Regions from separate parts of the Arthrobacter sp. TMT4-20 genome, predicted to be linked through region 2. Evidence: riboswitches for the same ligand, from Rfam matches in the RefSeq annotation. Region 2 holds a riboswitch; each other region holds the start of a gene.
The links. A riboswitch is a leader RNA that binds a small molecule or an ion and turns the genes downstream of it on or off. The one in region 2 is predicted to bind S-adenosylmethionine.

Region 1 (4,206 bases), on a different contig from region 2:
TGAGAGCCCGACGACGGCGGTGAAGTCGCGGGGGCGATGACGCAGCAGGGTGGTGGCGACGGCCATTCCCATGGAGAAGCCGAGCAGGGACACGCTGGTATGCCCGGCTTTCACCGAGTCGAGCCAGCCGGCTACCTTGGCGACGGTGTCAGTCACCAGATCCACCGAGTATCCGGTGTCCTGGGTGAGGGGGAACCAGGTGAACCCTGGCCCCATCGCGTGGGGGGCCCGCACGGAGGCGACCGTGAGGTTGGGCGGCAGATGGTCGACTAAGCCCATGAGGTCTTCCTCATTGGCAAGATGTCCGTGGAACATGACGAGCAGGGCGGTACCCTCGCGTTCCGCCGCGGGGCGCGACCACAGGACCACGGGATCCCAGGCAGGCGCGGTGGCGTGATCGGCGGCTGGCAGGTGGGGTGATTCCGAAAGAGTCATTGACCTAGTCTTTCACGCGCGGAGGGTCGCGTTCAGTATCGGTCTGTAACAGGATAGAAGGATGAACCGGAACCTGTACCTGACGCCCGACACCCCGGCCGATCCTCACGACAGCATGCCAGAGAGCAGCGTGGCGAACAGTATCCCGCATCCGTGGACCCGCTATGTTGCCCTCGGTGACTCATTCACCGAGGGCATTGGTGACCCGAATCCCGAGAGCGTGGGCGGCAACAGGGGGTGGGCCGACCGGGTCGCTGAAGAACTCAGCAGGAGCCGGGAGGATTTCGCGTATGCCAACCTCGCCGTTCGTGGCCGGCTGCTGCACCAGATCGTGGACCAGCAGGTTGCACCGGCTTTGGCCTTGAAACCGGACCTGATCACCATCTCGGCCGGCGGCAACGACCTGATCCGGCCGGGTGGCGACCCGGACCAGCTGGCGGCCCGGCTGGACGGTGCCGTTGAGGCGCTCAGCGCGGATCAGGCGACGGTGGTCCTGTTCGCCGGCCCCGACGCGAGAGATTCGGTGCTGGGCAACTTCAGGTCCAAGACGGCAATTTTCAACGAGAACCTGAGGATCATCGCCGCCCGGCATGACGCCCTGATCGCAGACATGTGGGCGCTCCGGCAGCTGGTGAACCCGCAGATGTGGGATGGAGACCGGTTGCACTTTTCCCCGCTGGGTCATCACACCATTGCCATGATGGTGCTGGAAACCCTCGCGGTACCCCATTCCCTGACACCGCTCGAACCGCAGCCGCTGCCCCATCAGAGCTGGCGCGCCGCGCGGACGGAGGACCTGGTGTGGGCGAAGGTGTACTTCGTCCCCTGGGTGCTGCGCCGGCTCCGCCGCCAGTCCTCGGGCGACGGGGTGCTGGCGAAAAGGCCCGATGCCGCTCCGATCTTTGGCCCCGGGATGCCCCCCGGCGTCGGCGGCTAAGCCCCGGTCATTCACTAGTGATCGGTGTAGAAGGCTTCCCGCAGGCGTTGATCGAGCTGGTGGATCTCGGTCAGGAAGGCGTCGTGGCCGATCGGTGAGACGATCGTGTGGACGGGCACCTCCCCCGGCAAGGCCTGTGCCAGGGTGTGGGACTGGCTGGGGAAATACAACCGGTCCGAGTCAACCGCTGCGATGAAGAACTCGGCGGTGGCATCCCGCAACGCCAGGTGCAGGGGACCGCGGTCCCGGCCGGCATCATGCCCCATGAGTGCTTCTGTCAGCACCAGATAGCTGTTGGCGTCGAACCGTTCCACCAGCTTGCTGGCTTGATGGTCAAGGTAGCTTTCCACCTGAAATCTGCCCCGGGCTGCCGGGTCCGACGAGCCGAAGGGTGTCTCTGCACCCTGTGCCGCCCGACCGAAGCGGTGCTCCAGCTCCGGCTCGGACCGGTAGGTGATGTGGGCGATGCGCCGGGCCAGCCCGAGCCCGGCGACCGGGCCTGTGCCCGGATAGTAGTCCCCCGCGGCGAATCCCGGGTCCAACCGGATAGCCTGCAGCTGCGCCTGGGCGAAGGCAATCTGCTCTGCCGAGCTTGCGGCAGTGCAGGCGATGACTGCGCACCGTTCGACCCGCTCCGGGTACACCAGAGCCCACTCCAGGGCCCTCGCGCCGCCGAGCGACCCCCCGATCACCGAGTGCCACCGATCGATTCCGAGCGCATCAGCCAGGAGGGCCTCGGCCCGGACCGAATCCCTGACCGTGAGGTAGGGGAATCGGGAGCCCCAGGGGACGCCGTCGGGGTCCGCTGACGCAGGTCCGGTGGAGCCATAGCAGCCGCCGAGCATATTGATGGATACGACAAAATACCTGGTGGTGTCGATGGTTTTGCCGGGGCCCACCAGCTGGTCCCACCAACCGTCTTCGGTCGAATCGCCGCGGGCAACATGGGAGCTGCCGGTCAGTGCATGCTGAATCAGGACGGCATTGGACCCATCGTCGTTGAGGGTGCCCCAGGTTTCATAGGCGAGCGTAATCTCGGGCAGGTGCCCCCCGGTTTCACAGGTGAAGGGGCCCAGACCGAGTGAGCGGACGACGCCGTCAGGTGTCACCTGGGCCCGGTCCTGTTGTGCGGTGTGAATAGTTGTCACTGGTATCGCCCACCTCGGAATCCGCGCTTGCGCCGGACACCCTGTCCGCCGCCTGGTCGTCACCCGGGGCACCCCACCGCGAAGGAGGGTTGCCGTCCAGCAAGCCGGGGCTTGGTGGAGCGGGGTGTTCCGCTCCGTGCTGGCACTCGTGACCTGTTCCTAGATAACCCGAAAACGCAGCTTCGACGCAAATATGTGAACGTCCGTGTATCTGAACGTCCGTGGCAAAAAAGACCCTGATCTGCCCCCAGCAGCCCGATAAGCTTGCGCCATGCGGATCCGCCCAATCGATCTCGTCGATGTTTTTGTCTACCTCGTCGTCCTGGGTCTGTTCATTCAACTGTTTCCCGCGGTGATTTCCGAGACGTTCACCCTGGCGTTGCTGACCGCTGCGCTGCTGAAGCTGGTGCTCGAATTGGTGATGCGGGTGAAGAAGGCCCTGTTGACCCGCGTCCGTACGGCTGAGCGGGTTCTCCCCCGGGTGATCAATGGTGGGGCCCTGCTGCTGGTGCTTCCCGGAAGCAAACTCCTGGTGCTCCAGCTGGTGGCGTTCCTCTTCGGCGATGCGGTGTACCTGGGTGGCTTCTTCCAGGTCACGGCGCTGATCATCGTTCTGATGGCTGCCCGGGGTGGCGTGAGACGCCTTTTCGTCGGTAAGGGTCCCCTAAGTCGAGACACAGATCACAAAGTGCCAAACTAGGGCCATGCGCTTGGACCATGTCTCATATGCTTGTGAACCCGACGGCCTCGTAGCAACTGCGGGGAGGATCGCCGATGCCCTCGGCGTCGACCCGGTGAAGGGTGGTGTGCATCCCCGCTTCGGCACCAGGAACATGATTTTCCCGATGCTGAACGGTCAATATCTCGAAGTTGTTGAGGTGCTGAACCACCCGGCTTCCGACAAAGCTCCCTTCGGCCAGGCGGTTCGCGCCCGGTCCGAGGCTGGCGGCGGCTGGATGGGTTGGTGTGTTGCTGTGGATGATCTGGCCCCCTTCGAGGAACGCCTCGGTCGTAGCGCCGTCCCGGGCAACCGCAAATTTCCTGACGGTCAGGAGCTCACCTGGCAGCAGATTGGCATCAAGGGGCTGATCGCTGATCCCCAGGTCCCCTATATGTTGCGGTGGGATGACGGTACTGAGGCCCTGCACCCCTCACAGGCCCGACCCGCTACAGTGCGCCTCGATTCGCTGACCATTGCAGGGTCCCCCGACCGGATTGCTGAATGGCTGGGCACGCCGGCGACCGAGCCGCTCGATGAGGTTGTTGTGCAGTGGGTGGCACCCAATGGCACTCCCGGCATCATGTCCGTGACCTTCCAGACTGCCAACGGCCTGGTGGAAATTTAACTGCACCCTTTCGTGTGACCGGCCGGCAAGTCGCCACGTGACTAGTCGCCGATACCAATCGCCGATCCAAAGAGGGCGAAGCCTACAAACCCGGCGATATCGAGCAGGGCGTGGGCGATGACCAGGGGCATCACCCGTTTGGTCCGGGTGTAGGCATATCCAAAGATCAGACCCATCAGGACATTGCCGATAAACGGCCCGAAGCCCTGATACAGGTGGTAGCTGCCCCGGAGCAGGGCACTGGTGATGATGATGGCCGGCATTGACCAGCCCAGCTGCTTCAGCCGGTGAAACAGGTATCCCACCACAATGACCTCTTCGACCACTGCGTGGCGCAGCG
Region 2 (4,206 bases):
GGTACTGCTGGGCTTCACCTTCGGCGCCGCCCTGGGCCTCGCGATCGGCTCACTCGTCGGGCTGTCCCGGATCGCGGACGCGCTGCTCGCTCCCACCATCGGCGCCTTGCGTGCTGTCCCGTCCCTGGCCTGGGTGCCGCTGCTCATCCTGTGGATGAAGATCGGCGAGGATTCAAAGATCACGCTGATCCTCATTGGCGCCTTCTTCCCCGTCTTCACCACCGTGTACCTCGCGCTCCGGCACGTGGACCGGAACCTGGTGGAGGCCGGCCGGGCGTTCGGGTTGAAGGGCTTCAAACTGCTGACCACGGTGCAACTCCCGGCCGTGATTCCATCAGTGTTCTCCGGTCTCCGGTTGGGCCTCGCCCAGGCGTGGCTGTTCCTGGTCGCGGCTGAACTGATTGCCTCCTCGCTGGGGCTCGGATACCTGTTGAGTGATTCACAATACAACGGACGGGTGGACAGGATCTTCCTGGCGATCATCCTGTTGGCGATCATCGGCAAAACCACCGATGCCCTCCTGGGGATCGCCGAGAAGTGGGCGGTCCGGCGATGGGCGTGAGCCTTCAGGAGGCCGACCCCCTGACCGAGACGGACCGCCTGGCGTTCTGGGAACAGCAGGCGCGCCGGCTGGACTGGGCTGCCGAATGGTCCACGGCGCACAGCTTTCAGCCAGCCCGGCCGGTATCGGGTGGCGCCGACGGGCAGCTCACCGTCCCGGTGATCGAGTGGTTCGCGGGGGGCCGCCTCAACGTGGCCCACAACTGCGTGGATCGGCACGTGGATGCCGGGCTGGGCAGCAAGGTCGCCCTGCATTTCGAGGGTGAGCCCGGGGACCAGCGAACGGTCACCTACTCGGACCTGCAGGAGGAGGTGTCACGCGCCGCCAACGCCTTGCTGAACCTCGGGATCGGCAAGGGCGACCGCGTGGTGATCTACCTACCCGTGCTCGTCGAAACGATTGTGGTCACCCTGGCGTGCGCGCGAATCGGGGCGGTGCACTCACTGGTGTTCGGCGGATTCTCTGCTGAAGCCTTACGCTTCCGGGTTGAGGACACCGGCGCCAAACTGTTGGTCACAACTGACGGGCAGTACCGGCGCGGCGCAGCGGTGCCGGTCAAGACCAACGCCGATCAGGCCGTGTCCGGTTCCAACAGCATCGAACATGTTCTGGTGATCCGCCGCACCGGCAGCGACATCGAGTGGACCGAGGGCCGGGACGTCTGGTGGCATGACGCCGTCGGCGCCGCGTCCCCGCATCACGCTGCCGAGGCGTTCGACGCCGAGACTCCCCTGTTCATCATGTACACCTCCGGCACCACGGGTAAGCCGAAAGGCCTGGTGCACACCTCCGGTGGGTACCTGACCCAGGCGTCGTGGAGTTTCGCCTACCTGTTCAGCAACCCCGATCCGTCGCAGCGGGACCAGGACGTCCACTGGTGCACCGCCGACCTTGCCTGGGTGACCGCCCATACCTACGAGATCTACGGTCCGCTCTCCAACGGCGCCACCCAGGTGATCTTCGAGGGCACTCCCAACACCCCACATCCGGGGCGGCACTTCGAGATCATCCAGCGTTACAAGGTGACCAGCTATTACACGGCCCCCACCCTGATCCGGTCGCTGATGGGCTGGTTCCCGGACGGCGTGCCTGCCAGCTACGATCTGTCCTCGATCCGTCTCCTCGGCACCGTCGGTGAGGCCACCAACCCCGAGGCCTGGCGCTGGTTCAGGGAGCACCTCGGGGCTGGCACCGCACCGGTCGTCGACACCTGGTGGCAGTCAGAAACCGGCGCCACCATCCTCTCTCCCCGCCCCACTGACCCCTCGTTCAAGCCCGGTTCTGCCTCCCGCGCCCTCCCCGGCGTGAGCACCCGGATTGTCGACGACGCCGGAAACCCGGTACCCACCGGTGAGCAGGGCCTGATCGTCGTGGACCGCACCGGACCGGCGATGGCGCGCACCGTCTGGGGCGACCCGCAGCGCTACCTGGATTCCTACTGGCGAAAGTTCGCCGCCCAGGGCTGGTTCCTGGCCGGTGATGGGGCCAGGAACGACGACGACGGCGACACCTGGATCCTCGGCCGGGTCGACGATGTGCTCAACGTGTCAGGCCACCGGCTCTCGACCATCGAGATTGAATCGGCCCTGGTTGCTCACCCGTGGGTGGTCGAGGCCGGCGTCTGTCCGGTCTCCGATCCGCGGACCGGCCATGCGATTGCCGCCTTCGTGGTGCTGGCTGCGTCCCACGGGGCCGGCGCGCACGCGGCGGAGGAGGTGAGCCGGGTCTTGCGGGACCACGTCGCGGCGGTGATCGGGCCGATCGCCAAGCCGGCCGCCGTCGTCGTCGTCGCGGACGTCCCGAAGACCCGGTCCGGCAAGATCATGCGCCGGCTCCTGACGCAGCTGTTCGAGAACACAACGCTGGGTGACACCACTTCCCTGCAGAACGAGGCGTGCGTGCCCGGCATCGCTGCCGCACTGGCCGCAAGGGCGTCACCGTGACCCCGCCAGCAAACCCCACCGGAGGGACAACCCGCAACGGAGAGCAACAATGTTGGTCGACCGTGAGAGGACTGTCACACTGGTGGGGACCATCCCGAGCGGTTGAGAGATCTGGCTCATTGACACCGCAGCAACCCTGGCCACTGCCCACGGCAGTGACATTAGGGTGCTAATGCCAGGCACGATGGAGGACCACTATGGCTATTGACCTTTCCCAACCCCTGAAGTTCGCGTACTGGGTGCCCAATGTGAGCGGCGGCCTGGTGGTCTCCACCATTGAGCAGCGCACCAGCTGGGACTTCGAGTACAACAAGAAGCTGGCCCGCATCGCGGAGGACGCCGGCTTCGAGTACGCCCTCTCGCAAACCCGGTATGCGGCGTCGTACGGCGCCGACAAGCAGCATGAGGCGACGTCGTTCTCCCTGGCGCTGCTCGGTGCGACCGAAAAGCTGAAGGTGATCGCCGCCGTCCACCCCGGCATGTGGCAGCCCGGAGTCCTGGCGAAGTTCATCATCACCGCTGACCACATCTCTGGTGGTCGGGCGGCGGTGAACATTGTGTCCGGCTGGCTGAAGAGTGAGTTCACCGGGTTCGGGCTGCCGTGGCTGGAACACGACGAGCGCTACGTCCGCACCGAAGAGTTCATCAGGATCCTCCGCGGCCTCTGGACCGAGCAGAACTTCTCCCAGGCCGGCAAGTATTACAACATCACCGATTTCACCCTCAACCCGCCGCCCGTCGACGTGCCCGGGCGTCCACACCCTGAAATCTTCTTCGGCGGGAACTCGACGGCGGCGCAGGCCACTGCTGGCCGGGTGGCCGACTGGTACTTTTCCAACGGCAAGGACCTCGAGGGATTCAAGGAGAATATCGCCGGCGTGCAGGCCTCAGCGGCCGACGTCGGCCGCCACCCCCGGTTCGGGCTCAACGGTTTTGTGATTGCCCGCGATACCGAGAAGGAAGCCCGCGAGACGCTCCGCGAGATCGTGGCCAAGGCCCACAAACCGGCGGTGGAGGGGTTCCGGGGCGCCGTGCAGGAAGCCGGTGCCTCGACCAAGGACGGCAAGGGTATGTGGGCGGACTCGTCCTTCGAGGACCTGATCCAGTACAACGACGGCTTCAAGACCCAGCTGATCGGCACCCCCGAGCAGATCGCCGAGCGGATCGTCGAGTACAAGAAAATCGGCGTGAACCTGATGCTGACCTGCTACCTCCACTTCCAGGAGGAGGTCGAAGCCTTCGGCAAGGACATCCTCCCCATCGTCCGCGAACTCGAAGCGGACCTCGCCCGTAAAGAGGGCCTAGATTTCAATGTTGACAACCAGATTAAGGCAGGTGTCTGATGGCTGATCGCAGCTTCGGTTTCCGTACACGCGCTCTTCACGCGGGTGGCACCCCCGACTCGGCCCACGGCGCCCGAGCGGTACCCATCTACCAGACGACCTCGTTCGTGTTCAAGGACACGAACGACGCCGCCAACCTCTTCGCGCTCCAAAAGTACGGCAACATTTATTCGCGGATCGGCAACCCTACGGTCGCCGCGTTCGAGGAGCGGATCGCGTCCCTGGAGGGTGGCATCGGGGCGGTCGCGACGGCGTCGGGCATGAGCGCCGAATTCATCACGTTCGCGGCCCTCTGCCAGGCCGGGGATCATATTGTCGCCGCGTCGCAGCTCTACGGCGGCACGGTCACCCAACTCGA
Region 3 (4,206 bases), on a different contig from region 2:
GCCTCGATCACGCCCGGTTGGACAGTCAGGAGGTTCTGTTCAACGATGCGGCTGATCCCGAATGCGGCGGCCAGCGACAGGGTGAAGATGATGGCGCTGTTGCCGATCCCGGTTCCGGTGACCGCCCTGGCCAGGGGTTGTGCCGCGGCGAGGAAAATGATGAACGGGATGGGCCTGAAGATGTTCACGATGATATTCAGGGTGCTGAACACGGCGCTGTTGCCGAGGATACTGCCGGCTCGGGTGGTGTAAAGCCCGATGCCGAGCAGTAGTCCGCCGAGGCCGCCGAAGAACAGACTGAACCCGACAATGTAGAGGGTCTCGTAAGTGGCGACCCACAGCTCCGGGGTGAGGTCAATGAGGGAATCCATCAGCTGAGCTCCTTCACAGTGATGCGACCGGACAGCCCGGTCAGCGCAGCGTCGACCGCGCCGTCGGGCCCGGTGAGTGCGAGGGTGAGATGGCCGAATGCGCGGCCCCGAATGTCGTTGATGCCGCCGTAGATCAGTTCGAACTCGACGCCGGCGGCCGCCAACTCGAGGAAGACCGAGGCTTGCGAGGAGTCGCCGTCACGGAAGGAGAAGGTGACGATCCGGCCGGTGTGCCGCTCCTGGAGAACCGCGAGTTCGTCGGGTGAGGGGATCCCCCGGACCACGGTGGAAACGAACCGTTGGGATGAGGCCTCGCGCGGATTGGAGAAGACGTCGAACACATCACCCTGCTCCACGATCCGGCCGCTGTCCATCACCGCCACCTTCGTGGCGAGGGTCTGGATGACGTCCATTTCGTGGGTGATCACCACTATGGTGATGCCCAACTCCTCATTGACCCGCCGTAGCAGGCGCAGCACCTCATGGGTGGTCTCGGGGTCCAACGCCGACGTCGCCTCATCGGCGAGCAGGATTTTTGGCGAGGTGGCGAGTGCCCTGGCGATGCCGACGCGCTGTTTCTGGCCGCCGGACAGCTGTTCGGGGTAGTTGGAGGCCTTATCGGCCAGTCCCACAAAGTCGAGGAGTTCGGTGACGCGCGCCTGGATTTCGTCCCGGCTCTTCCCAGCGACGCGCAGGGGGTAGGCGACGTTGTTCCAGACTGTTTTGGCGTTGAACAGGTTGAACTGCTGGAAGATCATCCCGATGTCGAGACGTAGTTTGCGCAGTTGCCGGTCCGGGACGTTGGTGACCTGCTGGCCGTCGACAATGATGGTGCCGCTGCTGGCCTTTTCGAGAGCGTTGATCAGGCGGACCAGAGTGCTTTTCCCGGCCCCCGAGTAGCCGATGATCCCGTAGATCTCTCCAGCCTCGATGTCGAGGCTGACGTTGTCAATCGCGTGCACGGGAGCGTCGCCGCGGCGGCCCGGAGGGAAGCTTTTGGTAACTCCCTGCAGGGAAATGAGTGGCATGGTGTTCCTTGATAAACGGCCCTGCGGCCAGCCGGGATCGCCAGCTGGCCGCAGGGCAGGGAGGGCTGGTTAGCCTTGGGCGCGGGTGTCTTCCTCGACGGTGTCGAGGGTCGTCTGCAGCTCATCGGGGGTGACCTGAAGGAACTCGGCGGTCCCGCCCGAGGTCTCCTGGACGGCGTCCTGCACCTCCTGGTTTTCCTGGTAGATGCTGATCAGCTTCTGGTACGTCTCGTTGCCCTCTTCGCCGGCGCGGGCGGCGAACACGTTCACGTACGCGACGGCGGCAGGATCGGTCGGATCGTCCTGGGCAATGGCGTCCTCGAAGTTCAGGCCAGCGTCCTGGACAAAGTCGTTATTGATGATGGCGGCGGCGACGTCGGGCAGCGAGGTGGGGGTCAGCGACGCTTCGAGCGTGGTGACGGTGACCTTGGACGCGTCCTCATCAATGTCGTCGATCGTCGAGAAGGCGCTGCCGCCGTCGTCGAGCACCACAAGACCGGCGGACTGAAGGACCAGCAGCCCGCGGGCGAGGTTGCTCTCGTCGTTGGGGACAGCAACCGTCGATCCTTCGGGGATTTCCTCCACCGACCCGTACTGGGTTGAGTACAGGCCCAGCGGGTAGATGGCCGTGGAGCCGATCGGGGCCAGCTCCTCTCCGCTGGATACGTTGTAGCGGGCCAGGTACACCAGGTGCTGGAACTGGTTGAGGTCCAGTTCACTTTCGCTTAGCGCGGGGTTTGGCTGGGTGTATTCGGCGAAGTCGATGACCTCCAGCTCGATGCCTTCCTCGGCAGCGGCCTCGGTGAGCAGGCCCCATTCCGGGTCGCTGGCGCCGACGACGCCGAGCTTGATGCTTTCATTTCCGGAACCGGACTCGCCCGAGCCACCACATGCCACAGTGAGGGCGAGGAATGGGGCAACGGCGATAGTGAGAAGGGTGCGGGATTTCATGGGGGTTTTTCCTTTGAACGGGGTACGTCAGTGGGGTCCGGTCGGCCGATAACATTGGCCAGGCGTTACCACTGGACAGGCAGATAGGCAGATAGGCAGATAGGCAGGGGTGAAGTGCTGCGATAACTGCAGCGACATTCGGGGAGTTTCCTCGGGGTTACATGCTGGCTCGCTTCAAGATGGCGGGCGGTATCCACGACGACCCCTCGGCGGGGTCAATTCTGGATACGCCGTACTTGCCGTCCGGGGACTTGTTCCGGCGGCCGAATCTTCACCTGGAGCACCCCGCTACGGGAGAGGGTTGCTGGTCAACCGGCCAGGGCCGTTGGTTGACACTCTTGATTCTGGAGATCACGCTAAGGCAGAAAATTTGTTGGGTCAAAACCTGGCCGTTACCGGTCGTCATAAATGACTTGCGCGTACCCGTTCCGTTCATCGGTCGGGCATGCGAGGATCGCCTTCATGGATGAAGAGTCGATCACTCAGGTTCTCGAACAGTATGCTGCAGCCGTATTCGGGAAGGATGTTGATGCCCTGCTGACCCTGTATGACGACGATGTCCGGGTTTTCGACTTATGGGACGTGTGGAGCCACCAGGGTGCAGGCCCGTGGCGGGAATCAGTGGCCGGGTGGTTCGCTTCGGTGGGGGATGAGCGTGTCGGGGTGGACTTCGATGACGTTCAGACTCTGGTTACCGAGGACCTGGCAACCGTGCACGCCATCATCACCTACCGCGACATTGGGCCCGACGACGTCGAACAGGACTCCATGCAGAACCGCCTGACCTGGGTTCTGGGGCGCCGCGACGGTGACTGGAAAATTGTGCACGAGCACACGTCAGCTCCGGTCAACGGCGAGACTTTCAAGGTCAACCTGCAACGCTACTGACCAACCAGTTGGGGTTCTCCCAGGCGCATATTATCGGGTCGCGGAATGAACCACGGTTCGAGGTCCTCTGCCGACATGGGGCGGGTGTAGAAGTAGCCCTGCGCGAGGTCGCAGTCCAGCTCGGTCAGCGCGTGTAGCTGGGCTGGCATTTCAACGCCTTCGGCGACGGCGATCAGGTTCGTGGCGTGGGCGAGCTGGATGCAGGACGCGACAATCGCGTGGTCCTTGCTGTCGGTAGTGAGCCCGGCAATGAAGGAGCGGTCAATTTTCAGTTCGTCGATCGGAAAGCGCTTGAGATAGGTGAGGCTGGAATGGCCAGTACCAAAATCGTCGATTGCCAACCTGACGCCCAGGGCCTTGAGAATTTCGAGGGTCCGCAGCGCGGCAACTGGATCCGCGGTGAGCGCCGTTTCGGTGATTTCCAGGGTCAGGAGCCCCGGAGCAACACCATGGCGTTCAAGCGCTTCAGTGACCATTTCTTCGAGGCGGGGATCGCTGAGCTGGATGGCTGAGATATTGACTGACATTCGTACTGGGGGCCGTCCCGCCGCAGATCGGTGCCATGCGGCCTGTTGCGCGACGGCAGCGTTGATCACCCAGGCTCCGAGCGGCAGGATAAGCCCGGATTCTTCGGCGAAGTCGATGAAAGCTGACGGTGCCAGCAGGCCCTTATTGGGGTGATCCCAGCGCACCAGTGCCTCGAATCCGTTCATCTGGCCGCTGACGAGGTCAATCTGGGGCTGGAAGAAGAGGCATAGCTCTCCGTCCTCGATGGCACGGCGCAGTTCACCGCGGCGATTCAGCTGGCCGTCGTCGGGATCGCTGTGCATGCTGCACTCCACCTCGCAGCGGTTACGGCCCCGCTTCTTGGCCTGGTGCAGTGCCGCGGCAGCCCGACCCACCAGCCGGTCAGGGGTGTCAGTTTCGCTGGCCATCGAAACGCCAATACTGACCGTGATTTCAATGCT
Region 4 (4,206 bases), on a different contig from region 2:
AGTGGACCGCGGACGGTACACCGCCGTCGTCGATGAGGACGGTGACGGTGAGCGGGTAGTCATCGCGGCCCGGGCCCGCGAACTCCGTCGAACTCCGGTGGTTGCCGGTGACCTGGTCGCCCTGGTGGGCGACCTTTCCGGCGGCCCGGACGCACTGGCACGGCTGGTCCGTGTTCAGGAGCGCCGGACTTTGCTGCGCCGGAGCGCCGACGACACCGATCCGGTGGAGCGCGCCGTCGTCGCCAATGCGGACCAGCTGGTGATCGTGGTGGCCGCGGCGAACCCTGAACCTCGCACCGGTTTCATCGACCGCGCTCTGGTGGCAGCCTACGACGCCGGCATCCAGCCCATCCTCTGCGTCACCAAGGCAGACCTGAAAGACCCCACCGAGTTGCTCGACAACTACCGACACCTCGATCTTCCGGTCATCATCAGCCGAACAGCCACCGCCGATGAAGGAGTGGAGAGCACCTCGGACGACGGCCTGTCCGCCCGGCTCCTCGGTGACGCCGTCAACCAGTTGCGGTCCCATCTCGATGGGAAAGTCAGCGTGCTGCTGGGACACTCGGGCGTGGGTAAATCCACTATGGTCAACGCGCTCACCGGATCCAACCGGGCAACCGGCGGAGTGAACGCGGTGACAGGCAGGGGAAGGCACACGTCGTCGTCGGCGGTTGCCTTGAAAGCCGGAGATTCCCTGCCGGGGACCTGGATTATCGACACCCCGGGTATCCGCTCGTTCGGTCTGGCCCATGTTGACCCGGATCGAATTCTTCAGGCCTTCCCCGACCTTGAACCAGGTACAGCTGAATGCGCCAGAGGATGCCGCCATGACCGGCTAGCGGTGAAGTGCGGCCTGGACCCGTGGGTGAGCGAGGGGCGGGCAGGCGTTTCGGGCCCAGTCCGGCTGGCCTCCCTACGGCGGCTGCTCGGCTCCAGCGTCCCCGAGCCCAAGGGAAATACGCAAGAAGCTAAAGAGCTCGGCGAACAGTAGACCTGATAGGCTTAAAGCAGTTGTGGTGTTAAGCACTAATTTTCGCCTCAACGAGAACCCCGAAGCACGGGGGGATTCTCACACACAAGGAATATGAAAAAAATGGCAACAGGTACAGTCAAATGGTTCAACGCTGAAAAGGGCTTTGGATTCATTGCTCCTGATGACGGCGGCGCGGATGTATTCGCCCACTTCTCAGCAATCAACTCCAGCGGATTCCGCGCCCTCGAAGAGAACCAGAAGGTCAACTTCGAGACCACGCAGGGCCCCAAGGGACCGCAGGCCGAGAACATCACCGTTATCTAATAACCCAGATACGTAGCCCGTCCCACTGGACGGCTCCCCACAGGACACCGAAGCGGCTCACCGCTGCCGGTGTCCTGTGGCGTTTAAGGTGCCTCCTGCCCACCGTATCCGGGCAATGGATGGGCAGCTACGGAACTCTCCACCGAACCTGGCCATACAGTGGGCAGGCGGGCAAACTCCGGAAATCCTGGACCTGGTGGTGGCCCGTTGGTGCAGGGCTGGTGCCACGGGGCCGGGCACATCCCGCACTATCGCGGGGTTAGGCGATAGGTTGAAGGTATGAACCACCGCCAAAGCTATAACGATGATCTGCGCCTTGCCCACGTCATGGCCGATTCTGTAGACGACCAGACCATGTCGCGATTCAAGGCCCAGGACCTGGTGGTGGAGACCAAGCCAGACCTGACCCCGGTAACCGATGCCGATAAGGCTGCCGAAGAGTCGATTCGTGGCCAGCTCTCCCGCGCCCGCCCCCGCGACGCGGTGCTCGGCGAAGAGTTCGGAAGCAGTGGTGCCGGCTCGCGTCGCTGGATCATCGATCCCATCGACGGCACCAAAAGTTTTGTGCGGGGCGTCCCGGTCTGGGCCACCCTGATTGCGCTGATTGACGAGGGGCAACCGGTGGTCGGGTTGGTCAGCGCTCCGGCTCTGGGCAAACGCTGGTGGGCCGCCACCGGGACCGGCGCCTACATGGGCAAGTCCCTCGCGGCGGCAAGCCGGCTCAAGGTATCCAACGTGTCCCGGCTCGAGGATGCCTCGATGTCTTATTCCAGCCTCTCGGGCTGGAAGGAACGCGGGAACCTGCCGGAATTCCTGACCCTGACCGACTCGGTGTGGCGCAGCAGGGCCTACGGCGACTTCTGGTCCTACTGTCTGGTTGCGGAGGGCGCAGTCGACATCGCCTGCGAACCCGAGTTGAACCTGTATGACATGGCGGCCCTGGTGCCGATCATCACCGAGGCCGGCGGGCGCTTCACCTCGCTGGAAGGCACCGACGGACCGTTTGGCGGGAATGCTTTGGCCACCAACAGCACCCTCCACAATGACGTGCTGCAGATCCTCAACCCTGATGTTGATGACTTGCTTTAAGAAGCCGTAATAAAAAGCCTGGGGCGCCTGCCGTGCCCTAGGCTTTTTCTATTGGTCACGAGTGTCAGCGCTAAACCCCGGTTTGCTGGCCGGCAACCCTCCTCTTCGCGGCGGGGTGCCCCGGGTGACGACCAGGCCGTCCCTGACTGGGCTGGCAAGCGCGGACACCCTGCTGCGGGGTCCACCACCGTTGGAGATCCAGCATGACTATTGCAACCATCGAGCCGTTCCACCATTCCACCTCAACCGTGAATCAGTTGGCGAAGGTGGTGGGAGATGACCTGTTGGTGCCGCTGCTTGGGGGTAGCGAGGTACGCTACGTCAATCTCGACTACGCCGCGTCCGCTCCGGCGCTGGTCGAGGTCCTCGACTTCGTCAATACGGTTATCCCCTTCTACGCCAGCGTCCACCGCGGCGCCGGCTACACCTCCCAGGTTTCCACCTCGCTGTACGAAAATGCCAGGACAACAGTCCGGCGTTTTGTGGGTGGACGCAGCGACGACTTAGTGATCTTTACCCGCAACACCACCGACTCGCTGAACCTGCTGGCCGGCTGCGTGCCCTCCACGGGGGAGGTGTTGTACCTGGATGTCGAACATCATGCCAACCTGTTGCCCTGGCAGCAGCTCCCCCACCGCAGCCTCACGGCCGGCGTGACGCTCGCCGACACCCTTGAGCGGGTCCGCGCCGAGCTATCCACGGGTGGGGTCAGTCTGCTGGCGGTCACCGGGGCATCCAATGTCACCGGCGAGCTTCTACCGATCAGCGAGTTGGCTGAATTGGCGCACGCCCACGGGGCGCGAATCGTGGTGGATGCCGCCCAGCTCGCACCCCATCGTCGGATCGACATCAGCCGCGATGGTATCGACTATGTGGCATTCTCGGGTCACAAGCTATACGCGCCGTTCGGTGCTGGCGTGCTCGTGGGCCGCCCGGACTGGCTGGACGCCGGCACCCCGTACCTGCCCGGCGGTGGAGCCGTGCGGAGGGTCAAAGCCGATTCAGTCTCCTGGGCCACCGGACCGGCCCGCCATGAGGGTGGCTCGCCCAACGTGGTGGGCGCCGCTGCCCTCGCGCATGCTGCCGAGGTGCTCGCGTCGCTGGACGAGGATGCCTGGCTGACCCATGAACATGCCCTCCGGTCTGCGTTGACTTCCGGACTCGAAACGCTACCGGGGGTTACAGTGCACCAGCTTTTCCCGGACAGTGCCGACCCCATCGGGGTGGTGAACTTTTCGGTGTCCGGTTACGACGCCGGACTTGTCGCCGCGTATTTGTCTGCCGAACACGGGGTGGGCCTCCGCGATGGCAAGTTCTGCGCTCATCCCCTACTCAAACGGCTCGGGCTGCCGTCGGGTTCGTTGCGGGCCAGCGTGGGTCTGGGATCCCAGCCCGCGGACGTCGAGCGGCTGTTGAGCGGCCTCCGGTCCCTCCTGGCCGATGGTCTCACCGCAGATTATGTAGTGGACGAGGAACGCTGGGTACCGGCCGCCGAGACACGAACCTTTCCGGTGTGGGCTCCCCACACGCCGGGGACGGCGGGCGCTGCGCCGTGCTCGAGGGACTAGCCTCAGCAACTGGTGCCAGGAGGCGATTGACCGGTGCGGGATAGGCTTGGATCCCACCCATCGACAACAGGAGCGCACAGATGCCCCGCGGCGGCCCACGTCTGCACGACACCCGGCGAGTCCACCTCGCTGGCGGCTACCTGGACGGCGGTGCGCAGTACGACCGGGTCCGGCCCGGGTATCCCACCGACATTGTTGACTGGCTGATTCCCACCGGCGCGTCCGCCGCAGCCGACGTCGGCGCGGGCA

Region 1: another riboswitch for S-adenosylmethionine. It lies ahead of metX (homoserine O-acetyltransferase MetX); the one in region 2 lies ahead of sfnG (dimethylsulfone monooxygenase SfnG).
Region 3: another riboswitch for S-adenosylmethionine. It lies ahead of ACX80Z_RS12025 (MetQ/NlpA family ABC transporter substrate-binding protein); the one in region 2 lies ahead of sfnG (dimethylsulfone monooxygenase SfnG).
Region 4: another riboswitch for S-adenosylmethionine. It lies ahead of ACX80Z_RS01075 (aminotransferase class V-fold PLP-dependent enzyme); the one in region 2 lies ahead of sfnG (dimethylsulfone monooxygenase SfnG).

What each region holds. Positions count from the first base shown of each region.
Region 1 covers NZ_JBTNDW010000009.1:156,980-161,185, forward strand. Annotated here, with positions in the region: gene ACX80Z_RS10720 (alpha/beta hydrolase) at 1-435, opposite strand, end outside; gene ACX80Z_RS10725 (SGNH/GDSL hydrolase family protein) at 551-1,372, shown strand; gene metX (homoserine O-acetyltransferase MetX) at 1,387-2,520, opposite strand; SAM riboswitch class IV at 2,539-2,674, opposite strand; gene ACX80Z_RS10735 (hypothetical protein) at 2,792-3,220, shown strand; gene ACX80Z_RS10740 (VOC family protein) at 3,225-3,866, shown strand; gene ACX80Z_RS10745 (CPBP family intramembrane glutamic endopeptidase) at 3,908-4,206, opposite strand, start outside.
Region 2 covers NZ_JBTNDW010000013.1:33,477-37,682, forward strand. Annotated here, with positions in the region: gene ACX80Z_RS12885 (ABC transporter permease) at 1-562, shown strand, start outside; gene acs (acetate--CoA ligase) at 553-2,505, shown strand; SAM riboswitch class I at 2,592-2,696, shown strand; gene sfnG (dimethylsulfone monooxygenase SfnG) at 2,703-3,848, shown strand; gene ACX80Z_RS12900 (O-acetylhomoserine aminocarboxypropyltransferase/cysteine synthase family protein) at 3,848-4,206, shown strand, end outside.
Region 3 covers NZ_JBTNDW010000011.1:97,223-101,428, reverse strand. Annotated here, with positions in the region: gene ACX80Z_RS12035 (methionine ABC transporter permease) at 1-371, opposite strand, end outside; gene ACX80Z_RS12030 (methionine ABC transporter ATP-binding protein) at 371-1,399, opposite strand; gene ACX80Z_RS12025 (MetQ/NlpA family ABC transporter substrate-binding protein) at 1,469-2,350, opposite strand; SAM riboswitch class IV at 2,578-2,694, opposite strand; gene ACX80Z_RS12020 (YybH family protein) at 2,813-3,238, shown strand; gene ACX80Z_RS12015 (putative bifunctional diguanylate cyclase/phosphodiesterase) at 3,232-4,206, opposite strand, start outside.
Region 4 covers NZ_JBTNDW010000001.1:231,519-235,724, forward strand. Annotated here, with positions in the region: gene rsgA (ribosome small subunit-dependent GTPase A) at 1-994, shown strand, start outside; gene ACX80Z_RS01065 (cold-shock protein) at 1,097-1,300, shown strand; gene hisN (histidinol-phosphatase) at 1,580-2,389, shown strand; SAM riboswitch class IV at 2,443-2,556, shown strand; gene ACX80Z_RS01075 (aminotransferase class V-fold PLP-dependent enzyme) at 2,593-3,957, shown strand; gene ACX80Z_RS01080 (class I SAM-dependent methyltransferase) at 4,038-4,206, shown strand, end outside.